Regions from separate parts of the Mesorhizobium erdmanii genome, predicted to be linked through region 2. Evidence: predicted binding sites of a transcription regulator. Region 2 holds the regulator's gene; the other holds the start of a gene.

Region 1 (7,203 bases), 220 kb from region 2:
GCAGCTTGCCTTTCTTTTCGATGAAGCAGTTCTGGTGGCCGTTGATCAGGATGTCGTTGATGTCCGGATCCTTGAGCAACGGCTCGAGCGGACCAAGGCCGACCATTTCGTCGACGATATCATCGACCAGCGCTTCAAGTTCGACCGTGTTGATCGCCATGCGCTCCTGGCGGGTCTTTTCGGAGACGAAATCATGCACCTGCCGGCGCATCTCCTCCTTGGGCAAACGCTCTAGCGCCACCAGGTTGATTTCTTCGAGCAGCATCCGGTGAATGCGCACGCGCGCATCGAGCACCTTGTTGGCGTTCTTGGCCGGCGCGACATCCGGCTTTGCCGGCAAGGCCTTTCGGCTGCTCGGGATGACGACCGCATGATGCGCGACCGGCGCTGAGTCCGCCGGACGTTGCGGACGCGCGTCACGGTTCTGCAGGGTTGAAAAACGGCTGGTCATCCGGCCTTCCTCTTCAAGAAGCCCTTGCCGAGACCGAACAGCGACTTCGACTTGGTGCCAGTAGCGGCCGCCTCTTCCGGAAGGATGATCTTCTTCAAATCGTTGACGACGTTGGCATTGGGGTCGATCTCGTGCAGAGGCACTCCACGGTCGACCGCCTCTCGCACCAGCCGGTAATTGTTGGAAATGCCGCCGACGAAATGCTCGCCGAGGATCTCCTGGACATCGGCCTGCTTGATACCGTTGTCGAACATCTTCTGCTCGAAACGGTTGACGATGACGTTCGGCTTCACTTCCTTGCCGGCGGTCTCATACACCGCCTGGATCAGCCTTTGCGTGTGGCGCAGGCACGGCACCGTCATCTCGGCGACGATATAGAGCTTGTTGGAGCCGAGCAGCACTGTCTCCGTCCAGGGAAACCAGGTGCGCGGCATGTCGATGACGACGTTGTCGAAATAGGCCGAGACGAGATCCAGCATGCGCACCACGACATCGGTCTTGAACGAACGCATCTCCGACGGACGCGTCGGCGCCGCCAGCACGCAAAGTCCGCTGGCATGCTTGGACAGCATCACGTCGAGCAATTGCCGATCGAGGCGTTCAGGCTGGTTCTCGATCTCGGTGATGTCGAAACGTGGCTCCAGGTCGAGATATTCGGCGCAGGCACCCTGCTGGAAATTGAGGTCGACCACGCAGGTCGACGCGCCGCGCGTCACCGAATGATGCAGCTGGAAGGCGGTCTGCAAGGCCAGCGTCGTGGTGCCGACGCCGCCGGCCGCCGGCATGAAGGTGTAGATCTGCGACTCGGTGTTTTCCTCCCGCCCCGGCCCTTGCAGGGTGCGCACCACCGACCGGACCAGGTCGGCGGTGGTGATCGGCTTGACCAGGAAGTCCGCGACCTTGAGCTGCACCAGGATGCGCACGGCGGCGGCGTTGAACTCCTGGGTGACCACGACCACCGGCGCCTTGCCCTCCAGCCGGCGCATGATGCGCTGCAGCGACTCGACCTCTTCCAGCCTCGCCGCGTCCATGTCGACGATGATCGCGCCGAAGTCGGCCTCCTGAATCTCGCCACGCAACTCGGTGACATTCTTCTCCACCGCCGAGAGCTGGATGATCTCCGATGCGGCGAATGCGGTCCGCGTGTCCTGCACGAAGGTCCTGTCCGTCGATACGAGCAGGATTTTTCGTGTCTTGATGCCGTTTGCCATTTTTATCAGCCTGTGGGCTCGATCGCCCTTTGGGGTCAGTTGCCCGTGGTCGTCTGCGATGCTTTCGAAGCGGCGGCCTGATCGGGGGTGACGGGTCCGGCATCGCCACGCTTGGCAGGCACGAGAAGCCTGGTGTTCTGGACACCGTACTTCCACGGATCGACCATCTGCATGACGGTGTTGGCGGCCTGGGCGTTGCCGGCGCCGGTCGTCGGCCCTTCGCTTCGCACATAGTCGTCACTGGTGCAGCCGGCCGCGAAGCCGGCCAAAAGCAAGGCAATGCTCGATCTCAGGATCAGACGCATGGCTTCAGTCCTTCGGCAGGTCGAGGAAATGCCCGACCGTGGTGGCGGGAGTGGCTCGTGCGGCACTGCCATCAGCCAGCGCCAGAGCGCGGCCGCTGTCCGATGCCTTAACTTCCTCGGTGTTGTTGAGGAAATAGTCGACATTGCTGGCCGGCTGCGTGCCGTCAGTCGGCTCGGCCATCTTCTTCGATGGATCGACCGGCTTGACCAGATAGGGCGTGACGATGATGACCAGATCGGTTTCGCGGCGCTGATAGGATTTCGACGAGAACAACGGTCCAAGCACCGGCATCTTGCCCAGGCCGGGAATGCGCGATGTGGTGATGTCGTTTTGCGACTGCAGCAGCCCGGCGATCATGAAGCTCTGGCCATTCTTCAGGTCGACCGACGTCTTGGCGCGGCGGACGATGAAACCGGGCACGGAGATGGTACCGATGTTGTATGAGGCCGACGCATCGATCGAGGACACTTCCGGCGCGATGTCGAGGCTCACCAGCCCGTCCTTGAGCACGGTCGGCGTGAAATCGAGGCTGACGCCGTACTTCTTGTAGCTGACCGAGATCTTGCCGTTGTCCTCGGAAACCGGGATCGGAAATTCGCCGCCGGCGAGGAAGCTCGCCGTCTGCCCCGAACGGGCAATCAGGTTCGGCTCGGCCAGCCGGCGGGCGAGGCCGCGCTCTTCGAGCGCCTTGATGGCAACATCGATCGATACGCCGTTCGACAACAGCCGGCCGATGATCTCGCCCGTTCCGGCCGCCGGCACGGTTCCTGGATCGATGGTGACATCGCGCCCACCGATACCGTAGGCGAAATTGGCGCTGTATTTGGCGCCGAGATCCTGGCTTGCCTGGCGATTGATCTCGACAAAGCGGACATTGAGCTGGACCTGCTGCGACGACGAGATATTGACCGAGTTGATCACCTCCTCGTTGCCGGAAAAGCGGGTGGCGATCTTGTTCGCCTTGTCGGCGGCGACCGCGTCATCCGCCTCTCCCGACAGCACGACACGGCCATTGGCCGAGCCGACCTTGATCTTGGCGTCCGGCACGCTGGCGCGGATGGTGCTGGCCAGTTGATCCGTGTCGAGCGTCACCTCGATGTCGACCGTGCCGACCAACTGCTTCTTCTCGTCAAACAGCGCAATGCCGGTGGTGCCGAGATTGTTGCCGAGCACATAGAAGGATTTGTCGGTCAGCGGATTGACGTTGGCGATCTCCGGGTCGCCGATGACGATTTGGTAGAAGGCGGCACTGGTCACGATCGTCTTGGGCTTGCCCTTGGCGACCTTGATCGATGCATTCTTGGTCGCGGAGACATAGACGATCTCATTGTCCGCCTTGGCAGCGCCGGGCAAGACGAGCATTCCGCCCGCCGCCAGAGCAACCGCCATCGCCAGGGCGCGCAAGCAGCGCAACCGGCCCGTCATTGGATATTGGGTACGCATCAACATTGTCCCGCCCTGCCGGTCCCCACCGGGCTTTACTTCTGGTCCCGCGCGGGAACCTTATATTCCTCGGCCTTCGTGCCGCGCGTCACGATGACCGTCTTGAATTTCGGCTTCTCCGGCTCCTTCGTCATCGCATCGAAGAGCGAACCGGCTGCTGCCTGGGCCTTGCCCGCCACCGATCCACCAAAGGAAGAGATGGTGGTGACGCCGTCCTTGCCGTCACCGCCTTCGCCCGCCGAACGAAGCGACAGCGACAGCGTGCCGACGGTGCGGGCGAGCGCCACTTTCTGCGCGCCTTCGGTCGTCACCTCGATGGTCACGGAATTGGCGATCTGCGGTGTGGTCTGGCGCTCGTCGGCGCCCTGGCCGACGCTCAGCACCTTGGCGTCGGAAACCACGATCTCGGAGGTGATGGTCGAACCGGCCGCGCCTTGCGCGTTCTTGGCGACTTCCTGGATTTCACCGGCATCGCGCGTCAGCATGACATCGACGCGGTCGCCCGGCGTGACGAAGCCGCCGACACCGGCGATCTCGTCGGTGCGGATGGTGACCGCCCGCATTCCCGGCGTCAGCATGTTGGAGAGCGTCGCGCGGCCGTTCGGTCCCGACAGCTTGGTCAGCAGAACCGGTTCGTTGACTTCGATCGGCGACAGCACGATGCGATTGCCTTCGCCGAGCAATCCTTCAATGGTGGCAAAGGCGCCCTGCGGCAGGGAATCCTGCGGCCATGGGATTTGGATCAGCTTGGCGCGGTCGAGTTCCATGCCGTAGCGCAACGGTGCGTTCGCCACCACGATGGTTTTGAATTGGATCTTGGGCGGTGCCGGAGCGGCGATCGACGCCGTCTTTTCCTCGGCATCGGGCTTGGCCTGGCTCTTGACCCAGAAATCCGCGGCAAAGATCGAGATCGCGCCGAAAACGGCGGCGATGCCGATCATCGTTATGGCCTTGCCCCTCACGCCGAAACCCCTGATGCCTGCCGTTTCTTGTTATGTTGGGCTCACGTTAGGCCGCTTTGTTAAAGAATCAGGAATGCGTAACGGCGGTATTGGACCTATTTCCGCCCGCTTGGTTATCGAATGGTTTTAGGATAAGAGGGGTCAAATCCCCGAACGTAACAGGAACCTCCGTCGCTTGGCGCCGAAAAGCGTGCCAGTATCGACGAGTGATTCGCAGCACCGGACGCTATGGCAGGCATGGACGACAACAACGATCTTTTCGGCAACATCGACAAGCAGCCGCAGCCGGTTCGCACACCGGCGCGCCCAGCGGACCCGCTGGTGCAGGCAGCGGCCAAGCGCCCGGCCGCCACCAAGGACGGCAGCGAGGGCTATAGCGCCGCCGACATCGAGGTGCTCGAAGGCCTCGAGCCGGTGCGCCGTCGGCCGGGCATGTATATTGGCGGCACCGACGACAAGGCGATGCACCATCTGTTCGCCGAGGTCATCGACAATTCGATGGACGAGGCGGTCGCCGGCCATGCCACCTTCATCGATGTCGAGCTTTCGGCCGACGGGTTTCTGACCGTTACCGACAATGGCCGCGGCATCCCGGTCGATCCGCATCCGAAATACAAGAAGCCGGCGCTCGAAGTCATCATGACGACGCTGCATTCGGGCGGCAAGTTCGACTCCAAGGTTTATGAGACCTCGGGCGGTCTGCACGGCGTCGGCGTTTCCGTGGTCAATGCGCTGTCCGACCATCTCGAGGTCGAAGTCGCGCGTGGCCGCCAGCTCTACCGTCAAAGATTCTCGCGCGGCATTCCGGTCAGCGGCCTCGAGCACCTCGGCGAGGTCCACAACCGCCGCGGCACCAGGACCCGCTTCCATCCCGACGAGCAGATTTTTGGCAAGGGCTGCGCCTTCGAGCCGGCCCGGCTCTACCGCATGACACGCTCGAAGGCCTATCTGTTCGGCGGCGTCGAAATCCGCTGGACCTGCGATCCGTCGCTGATCAAGGAGAAGGATCCGACACCGGCCAAGGCCGAGTTTCATTTCCCCGGCGGTCTCAAGGACTACCTGAAGGCATCGCTCGGCGACGACTTCCAGGTGACGCGCGAAATCTTCGCCGGAAAAAGCGAAAAGCAGGGCGGCCACGGCTCGCTCGAATGGGCGGTGACCTGGTTCGGCGGCGATGGCTTCATCAATTCCTACTGCAACACCATCCCGACTGGTGAAGGCGGCACCCACGAGGCCGGCTTCCGCAACGTGCTGACCCGGGGCTTGCGCGCCTATGCTGACCTCGTCGGCAACAAGCGCGCCTCTGTCGTCACCTCGGAAGACGTCATGATCTCGGCGGCGGGCATGCTGTCGGTGTTCATCCGCGAGCCGGAATTCGTCGGCCAGACCAAGGACAGGCTGGCGACGATCGAGGCGATCCGCATCGTCGAGACCGCGATCCGCGACCCGTTCGACCATTGGCTGGCCGACAATCCGCAGGAAGCCTCGAAGCTGCTCGAATGGGTGATCGCGCGCGCCGACGAGCGCGTGCGCCGACGCCAGGAAAAGGAAGTGTCGCGCAAAAGCGCGGTGCGCAAATTGCGCCTGCCGGGCAAGCTCGCCGACTGCACGCAGAATGCCGCGGCCGGCGCCGAACTGTTCATCGTCGAAGGTGACTCGGCCGGCGGCTCGGCCAAGCAGGCGCGCGACCGCGCCAGCCAGGCCGTGTTGCCGCTGCGCGGCAAGATCCTCAACGTCGCCAGCGCCGGCAACGACAAGCTGGCCGCCAACCAGCAGATATCGGACCTGATCCAGGCGCTCGGCTGCGGCACGCGCTCAAAGTATCGCGACGAGGATTTGCGCTACGACCGCGTCATCATCATGACCGACGCCGACGTCGACGGCGCCCACATCGCCTCGCTGCTGATCACCTTCTTCTACCAGGAAATGCCGGCGCTGGTGCGTGGCGGCCATCTCTATCTGGCGGTGCCGCCGCTTTACTCGATCCGGCAAGGCGGCAAGGTCGCGTATGCCCGTGACGACGCGCACAAGGACGAACTCCTGCGCACCGAGTTCACAGGGCGCGGCAAGGTCGAACTCGGCCGCTTCAAGGGCCTGGGCGAAATGATGGCCTCGCAGCTCAAGGAGACCACCATGGACCCGAGGAAGCGCACGCTTCTGCGGGTCGATGTGATCGATGCCGAGGCCGCCACCAAGGACGCGGTCGACGCGCTGATGGGCACCAAGCCGGAAGCCCGCTTCCGCTTCATCCAGGAACGCGCCGAGTTCGCCGAAGCGGAAGTGCTGGATATCTAGGCTCCCGCTGCCCTACCTTGTCCGTGCGGATACGGAGTCGAGCATGTGACCTGGGCGCGGCTGAAAGATTATCTCGGGGCACGGTTCGCCGACCTCACTCGACCAACGCGCTCGGACTGGATTTTCGCCCTTAGAACCGTGTCGGCCGGCCTGATCGCCCTTCTGGCTGCCTATGCGCTAAAGCTCGATCATCCGCAGTGGGCGATGATGACCGTGTTCATCGTCGCCCAACCGGTCGCGGGCATGGTGTTGGCCAAGGGTTTCTACCGTTTGCTCGGCACGCTGGCGGGCGGGTTGGCGGCGATCGGCATCACCACAGTCTTCGGTTCCAATCCGTGGTTGTTGGTGACGGTGCTTGCCGTGTGGATCGGCATCAGCACCTTCGTCTCGTCGCTGCTGCGCAATCCCGAGGCCTATGGCGCGGCACTTGCCGGCTATACGGCGATGATCATCGGCCTGCCGGCCTTCGGGCAACCCCATCTGGTCGTCGATCTCGCTGTCGCCCGTTGCGCGGAAATCGTGCTCGGCATCGTCT
Region 2 (7,203 bases):
CCCTGCCTCGGGCAGGATCGTGCGTGTGCGGCGGCAACTTGGCCAGGTTTCCTTGCCTCGCCTGCGCCATGGCGTGGCCAAGGCGGCCGAGCTCGAGCTTGACCGTGGCATCGCCTTCCTGCTGGTGCCGGTCTGTCTGGCCACTGGAGTGATCGGCTATTATTCGCTTGACGCGGAGCCTGATTTTGCAAGGCCTGTCGCGGTCGTCGTGCTGATGGCGGTCTGTGCCTTGGTCTCGCGTTCCTGGCCGAAAACCCATCTGGGCTTCATGGCGGCATTGCTATGCGCGCTTGGCCTGCTTGCCGCCAAGGTCGAGACACGGCGGGCGGGTACCCAGATGCTGGGTTCCGAAATCTCGACGCAAGTGACCGGCCGCGTCGTCTCGCTCGACCGGATGGAGACCGGCCGCATCCGACTGACCATAGACGTGACGTCGACCGACCGGCCGAAACTGCGCTATGCGCCGGAAAGGGTCCGGCTTTCGGCGCGCGATATCCCGGTGGAAATGACCGCTGGTTCCTTGGTCACAGGCTACGCCAAACTATTGCCGCCGACCGGTCCGGTGCGGCCGGACAGCTACGATTTCTCCTTCGACAGCTATTTCGCCGGCATAGGCGGCAGCGGCTTCTTTCTCGGCAATCCAAAGCTGGTCGCGGCCGCCGATGGCGAGATGCCCCTCACGGCACGCCTTTTCTCTGGAATAGAAAATGCGCGCGAAGCCATTGCCGATCATATCCGAGCCACCGTCGGCGGTGCCGAAGGCGAGATCGCGGCGGCGCTGATCGTCGGCGTGCGCGCCGGCATTCCCGATGAAATCAACGAAGCGATGCGGCGTACCGGCATCTATCACATCATCTCCATTTCGGGACTGCATATGGCGCTCGTCGCCGGCACCATCATGGGCCTGCTGCGCGGCGCCTTTGCGCTGTTCCCGGTCTTCTCCGCGCGTCGGCCGGTGAAGAAATACGCGGCCGCCGCGGCCCTCTTATCGATCGCCGCCTATCTGGTGATTTCCGGCGTCGTCGTTGCCGCCGAACGGAGTTTCATCATGCTGGCCGTGATGCTGACGGCCGTCCTCTTCGATCGCGCCGCGCTGACAATGCGCAATCTGGCGATCTCGGCGATTGCCGTCATCGTGGTGTCGCCGCACGAAGTGGTCGGCCCGAGCTTCCAGATGTCGTTCGCCGCAACGGCAGCCCTGGTCGGGGCCTATGCCGGCTGGGCTGATCACCATGCGGGAAAGACCAGACCGCCCCCGCCAAAGCGATCCTTGCCTGGATTTCTGACACGAAAGTTCCTGCTGGCGACAGGCGGATTGGCGATGACCTCGATCATTGCCGGCTGCGCCACGGCGCTGTTTGCCATCTGGCATTTCCAGCGTGTGTCGCCGCTCAGCCTGTTCGCCAACCTGGCTGTCATGCCAATTGTGTCAGTGGTGATGTTCCTGGCCGTTGCCAGTGCGTTGCTGATGCCGTTCGGATTGGATGCGCCATCCCTTTACCTGATGGGCAAGGGCCTGACGGCGATGATCGCGATATCGGCTTGGATATCGGAACGCTCGCCGGTCGATGCGGTCGGGCTGATCTCGCAGCAATCCGTACTGCTGGTGACAGTCGCCCTCGTTATCGCAACGATGGCGACAACCTGGCTGCGGCTTGCCGCAGTTCCATTCGCGCTTGCCGGCCTGCTGACGGTGTCGGATACGCGTACGCCCGATGTGTTGATCTCCGAAGATGCGCGGCTGGTCGCGTTGCCGATTGGCGGGGGCGAACTCGCGGTCAACCGGGCTCGTCCGAACGAGTTCACCGTCGACAACTGGAAACGCGCGCTGGCAGCCGAAACCATCGTCGTGCCGGAGATGTTCAACGAGGCAGACGGGCGATTCGACATTGCCGATGCCGTCAATCTGCCCCCAGGAGCGCCATTCTATTGCACGGACGGCGTCTGTCTCGCCCGGCATCCGTCCGGCGCGATCATCGCGCATGTCGAGGACCGCAAGGATACGTGGAAGGCTTGCGGTTTCGCCGATTTGATCGTCGTCAATGACGCGACCGGCTACGACGCCTGCCACAATCCGCTGGTTCTCGTCGTCACCAAACGGCAACTCGCCCGCAAGGGTAGCGCCGCCGTCTTCTTCGACCGCCAATCGGCGACCAGTCCGCCAATCGTCAGCTTCGCGGTGGACGGGCCGTATCGGCCTTGGCACGAGCAGCGAAAATATTCACGCGAGGCGAGGGGGCTGCCGCCCTATCAAAAACCCGGAAAGCCGGCCGCCGTCCCTGCTCAGTAGCGCCGGATCAGCCCGACGAGCTTGCCCTGCACCTTGACCCTGTCCGGCCCGAAGATGCGCGTCTCGTAGGCGGGGTTGGCGGCTTCAAGGGCAATCGAGGCGCCCTTGCGGCGGAACCGCTTCAGGGTCGCTTCCTCCTCGTCGACCAGCGCCACGACGATCTCGCCCGGGCTAGCCGTGTCGGCGTTGCGGATAATGACCGTATCACCATCGAAGATCCCGGCCTCGATCATCGAGTCGCCCTTGACCTCCAGCGCGTAATGCACGCCGCCCATGATCATGTCCGGCGGCACCGAGATCGAATGTGTCTGATGCTGGATCGCATCGATCGGCACACCGGCGGCGATACGGCCCATCACCGGGATCGACACGGCGGGAACCGCGTCGTCGTCATTGCCGGCCGCAGGCAAGCGCGACGGCGCCGGCTTGATCTGGCGGCCGAGGCCGCCTTGACCAACACCGCCTTGACCAAGACTGCCCTGGATGACGCTCGGCGAGAACTTCTTTGCCGCGTTGAGGCCCGGCGCGATCGAATCCGGCAACCGCAGCACTTCCAGCGCGCGTGCCCGGTTGGGCAGCCGGCGGATGAAACCACGTTCCTCCAGTGCCGTGATCAGGCGATGGATGCCCGATTTGGAGGCGAGATCGAGCGCTTCCTTCATCTCGTCGAAGGAGGGCGGGATGCCGCTTTCCTTGAGCCGTTCATGAATGAACATCAGCAGTTCGTGTTGCTTGCGCGTCAGCATGGCGCCCCCCAAGGCATTGGACAAAGGGTATGAACCAGAATCGAAAAACAAACCCAGAACAAACCCTATCTGTTCCAGTTGTGTTCCGCAACTGTTTAAAGTTTAGTGAATTTGTTAAGGCGTCGGAAATTATCTGCCCCGGCGGAGGGCGGCTATCGGCTGATCCTGCCGCCGGCACCTTCATTGAAATTGTTATGGTTAATGGCCTGTGGCCTAGCGCATGGTGACGCTTGGCATCAGCTTCTCAAAGGCGCCTGCGAGGTGGATTTGTATGGTTTGTCGATCCATTCCCGGCGGAACGAAACGAAATCAAAACGCCAACGATCACCGTTTGTCGGGCGCGGCTGGCGGTTCAGGCCTCCGGCGCCGTTCCGGCCAGGACCTGCGCATAGGCGCGGGCATCGATGTTGCCACAGGAGATAACGCAGACGACGTTGCCGGTTGCCTTCTCGCTGCGCGGAACAGCGGCTAACAGGCAACCGGCACCTTCTGCCACGATCCTTGCCTTCGACGCGGACGCGCTGAAATCATCCGGAAACGGCTTTCAGGCTGCCGGCGCGCGCCGTGTAGGTGTTGGCGCCGTTGTCTTCGCTGTGGACATAGACGTGCAGCGTGTAGCCGATATGCGCCGTCATCAGCGCCTTTGCCCGCTCGACATCGCGATCGAGCGCCGCCTCCATGATGGCGGTGTGATGCTCGATGGCGATCGCCTCGCGAAGTGCGTCCATTGCCTCGCCGTAGCCGTCCTTGAGGCCGGCCGCCGCTCGCAATGTCGGCGCCAGGCCGAGAAAACGATGATGCCGCCGCAGCTGGTCGGCGATCGTCGAGCGGAATCGCAACAGCCAGTTGGACGTCGCCGCACTTAGCAGCGCCGCATGGAATGCCTCGTGGCTCTCGTCCCACTTGTCGACTGCCGCATCGGAAGGGTCGTCGACCGCGGTCTTGCAGCGCGAGAGCCGGTAGTGAGCGGTGACAACCGCGTCCTCCCATTCGCTGCCGCCGTTCGCGATCGATTCGATGAACAGCGGCATTTCGACAACCATCCTCGCGCGCGCCAAATCCTCGAGCTCGGCTCGCGACACGGGAGCGACGGCAAAGCCGCGATTGCTGATGGCGGTGACGAGGCGCTCGGCTTCAAGCCGGGACAATGCTTCGCGCAACGGCGTCCAGCCGACGCCGTATATGCTGCGCAACGCACTCAGCTTGAGCGGCGCCCCCGGCATGAGGCGGGTGGCCAGGATATCGCGACGCAGCAGCTGATAGGCGGCTTCCGTCTTCGTGGAATTGTTCTGATCCTGCATCACGATCCGTCCATCATCGGGCTTGCGAAAATTATATATCATGGGGACGTATGGCAAGAATTATATATAATGTTTGACACGCGGCGAGCGACTGACCATGATCGCGGCAGTAGCCGCCCGATGAGCGGCGCTGATCAAATCTGGGAGGAAATGATGTTGAAGTCGAAATCCGCTTGGCTGTCGGGACTGGCGCTGGCAAGCGCATTGATGGTCGGAATCGGCAGCGCCGCGGCCGATCAGATCCGTGTCGGCATCGCCAATTTCGGCGAGCATCCGCAATTGAACGCCGCCATAGCCGGCTTCAAGAAGGCATTGACGGACAATGGTTTCGTCGAGGGCAAGGACGTCGTCTACACGGAAAGCCACACCAATTTCGACGCATCGCTGGTGCCGCAGATGATCGCCAAGCTGCAGGCGGAGCAGCCCAAGCTGATCTACACCATTACCACGCCAGTCTCGCAGATCGCCAAGAAGGCGCTTGCCGGCTCCGGCATTCCGATCGTCTTTGCCGCTGTCACCGATCCGGTGGCGGCGAAGCTGGTACCATCGTGGGACGCCGGAGACGAAGGCATGACCGGCGCCAGCGATCTGCAGGACGTCGCCGCTGTCATGGCCTTCACCAAGAAGCTGCTGCCGAACGCCAAACGCTTCGGCGTGCCGTACAATCCAGGCGAGGCCAATGACGTTGCCTTGGTCGAGAAGATCAAGGCGGCCGCACCGGCGGCCGGCTTCGAAGTCGTGGAAGTCGGCATCGACAACGTCAATGATATCCAGCAGCGCATCGCTTCGCTCGCCGGCAAGGCCGACGTGATCTACGGCCCGGCTTCGAACCTTATCCAGCCGGCGATCGCCGCTGTCTCAGCTGCCGCTCGCCAGGCCGGTATCCCGGTCGTAAACTCCGATGACAGCGCTGTCCGCAACGGCACCGTACCGGCAAGCTTCGCGGTCAATTACACGCAGGTCGGCATCAATGCCGGCAACATCGCCGCCGAGATCCTCAAAGGCAAGGATCCCAAGGCGATCGCGCCCTCGCGCCCGGCCTACAAGGATCACATGGCAACGATTTCCCGCAAGACGATGGCCGCGTTCGGCATCGAGATACCGGCCTCGATGGCCGATTGCGGCTGCATCGTCGACTGACATCGGGCTGCCGAGGTGACGGCGTGGGCGCTGTCACCTCAGGCCAGGGAGGAACGATGCTCGAGATCCGATCCGCGCGCAAAGTGTTCTACAAGGGCCAGGCCGACGAGAAAGTCGCGCTGGACGGTCTCAGCCTGTCGTTGGCCACAGGCGAGTTCGGCATCGTCATCGGCTCCAACGGCGCGGGAAAGAGCAGCATGCTCAACGCCATCTCCGGAGCTCTTGTGCTGGATTCCGGCAAGATCCTGATCAATGGCGCCGATGTGACGGCCATGCCGGTACACAAGCGCGCGACAAGATTGGCGCGCGTCTTCCAGGATCCGATGCGCGGCACCGCCGCCAGCATGACCGTGGCGGAGAACATGCTGCTCGCCGATCTGCGCAGCCAAAAACGCACATTGCGGCAAGGGCTGAACGCCACGAGGCTTGCGTCATACAGGGAGCGGTTGTCGATATTGGGCCTCGGCCTTGAAAATCGCCTCGATACGCGCGTCGACCTGCTCTCGGGCGGCCAGCGGCAGTCGCTGTCGCTGATCATGGCGGTCGGCGGATCGCCCGACCTGCTGCTGCTCGACGAGCATACCGCGGCCCTCGACCCACGCACCGCCGAGATCGTCATGCAGGCGACGGTGCGTGCCGTCAACGCGCTGAAGCTGACCACCCTGATGGTGACCCACAACATGCAGCACGCCGTCGACTATGGTAGCCGGGTGATCATGCTTGACGCAGGCCGGGTCCTTCTGGAGGTCACCGGCGAAGAGAAGGCGAGGGTCACGGTTCTCGATCTGATCGGGCATTTCTCCGTCAAGACCGACCGCATGTTGCTGGCGAGCTGATCATCATGGGTTTTGTCCAGGACGTTCTCACCAGCTTCGTGGCGATCATACCGGTCACGCTGGCGCAAAGCCTGATCCTGGCCTTTGTCGTGCTCGGCATCATGATCCCGTTTCGCATGCTGAATTTTCCCGATCTCACCAGCGAAGGCGCCTTTCCGCTGGGCGGCTGCGTCTGCGGCGTGCTGCTGGCTGCCGGCGCATCGCCGCTCGTCGCCATCATGGTCGCATTCGCCGTGGGCTTCGCGGCGGGTTGTTGCACCGCCTTCATCCATCTGCGCTTCCGCATCCACACGCTGCTTGCGGGTATCCTGATGATGACGATGCTCTACAGCATCAACCTTCGGATCATGGGCAAGTCCAATCTCTCCGTCTTCGGCTCGCCAGCCGTGTTCGACTGGGTGCCGTTCACGCGGCCAGGTTTTCCGGCCAGCAAGATCGTCGTCGCCGGCCTCCTCGCGCTCGTCGTCTTCCTGGCGCTTTACATGTTCTTCAGGACCGAGAAGGGCACGGCCGTGCGCGCCGTCGGCGCCAATCCCGATATGGCCGAGGCGCAAGGCATCAATGTTTGGGCGGCGACCATCGGCGGTGTCGGGCTGGCGAGCGCGTTTTCGGCTTCGAGCGGCGCCCTGATGGTGCAGTCGCAGGGCTTTGCCGACGTCAATATGGGACTTGGCATCCTCATCAACGGCCTTGCGGCGCTGATGATCGGCGAGGCGGTCGTCGGCAAACAGACGGTCTGGCGGCAATTGCTGGCGCCCTTTGCCGGCGCGATCATCTACTACCAGTTGGTGTCGTTCTGCCTCGCCGCCGGCATGCCGCCTCCCGACCTGAAACTTGCCACGGGCCTGTTCGTGCTCGCCATGCTTGCCCTGCCCAGCCTCAAGCGCAGC

Evidence for each region. Region 2 encodes LexA, which represses DNA repair genes until DNA is damaged. Its sites were predicted from a motif close to TGTTCNNNNTGTGTTCNG; they were not measured.
Region 1: parE (DNA topoisomerase IV subunit B) is a predicted target of LexA. The motif match lies at 4,523-4,540, and genes of this name have one in related genera.

What each region holds. Positions count from the first base shown of each region.
Region 1 covers NZ_CP033361.1:3,719,148-3,726,350, reverse strand. Annotated here, with positions in the region: gene EB233_RS18065 (TadA family conjugal transfer-associated ATPase) at 1-451, opposite strand, end outside; gene EB233_RS18060 (CpaE/TadZ family protein) at 448-1,662, opposite strand; gene EB233_RS18055 (hypothetical protein) at 1,698-1,967, opposite strand; gene EB233_RS18050 (type II and III secretion system protein family protein) at 1,972-3,417, opposite strand; gene cpaB (Flp pilus assembly protein CpaB) at 3,447-4,373, opposite strand; gene parE (DNA topoisomerase IV subunit B) at 4,611-6,668, shown strand; gene EB233_RS18035 (FUSC family protein) at 6,714-7,203, shown strand, end outside.
Region 2 covers NZ_CP033361.1:3,943,469-3,950,671, forward strand. Annotated here, with positions in the region: gene EB233_RS19085 (ComEC/Rec2 family competence protein) at 1-2,290, shown strand, start outside; gene lexA (transcriptional repressor LexA) at 2,284-3,036, opposite strand; gene EB233_RS19095 (hypothetical protein) at 3,066-3,263, shown strand; gene EB233_RS19100 (hypothetical protein) at 3,389-3,532, opposite strand; gene EB233_RS19105 (GntR family transcriptional regulator) at 3,564-4,337, opposite strand; gene EB233_RS19110 (ABC transporter substrate-binding protein) at 4,491-5,477, shown strand; gene EB233_RS19115 (ABC transporter ATP-binding protein) at 5,534-6,313, shown strand; gene EB233_RS19120 (ABC transporter permease) at 6,319-7,203, shown strand, end outside.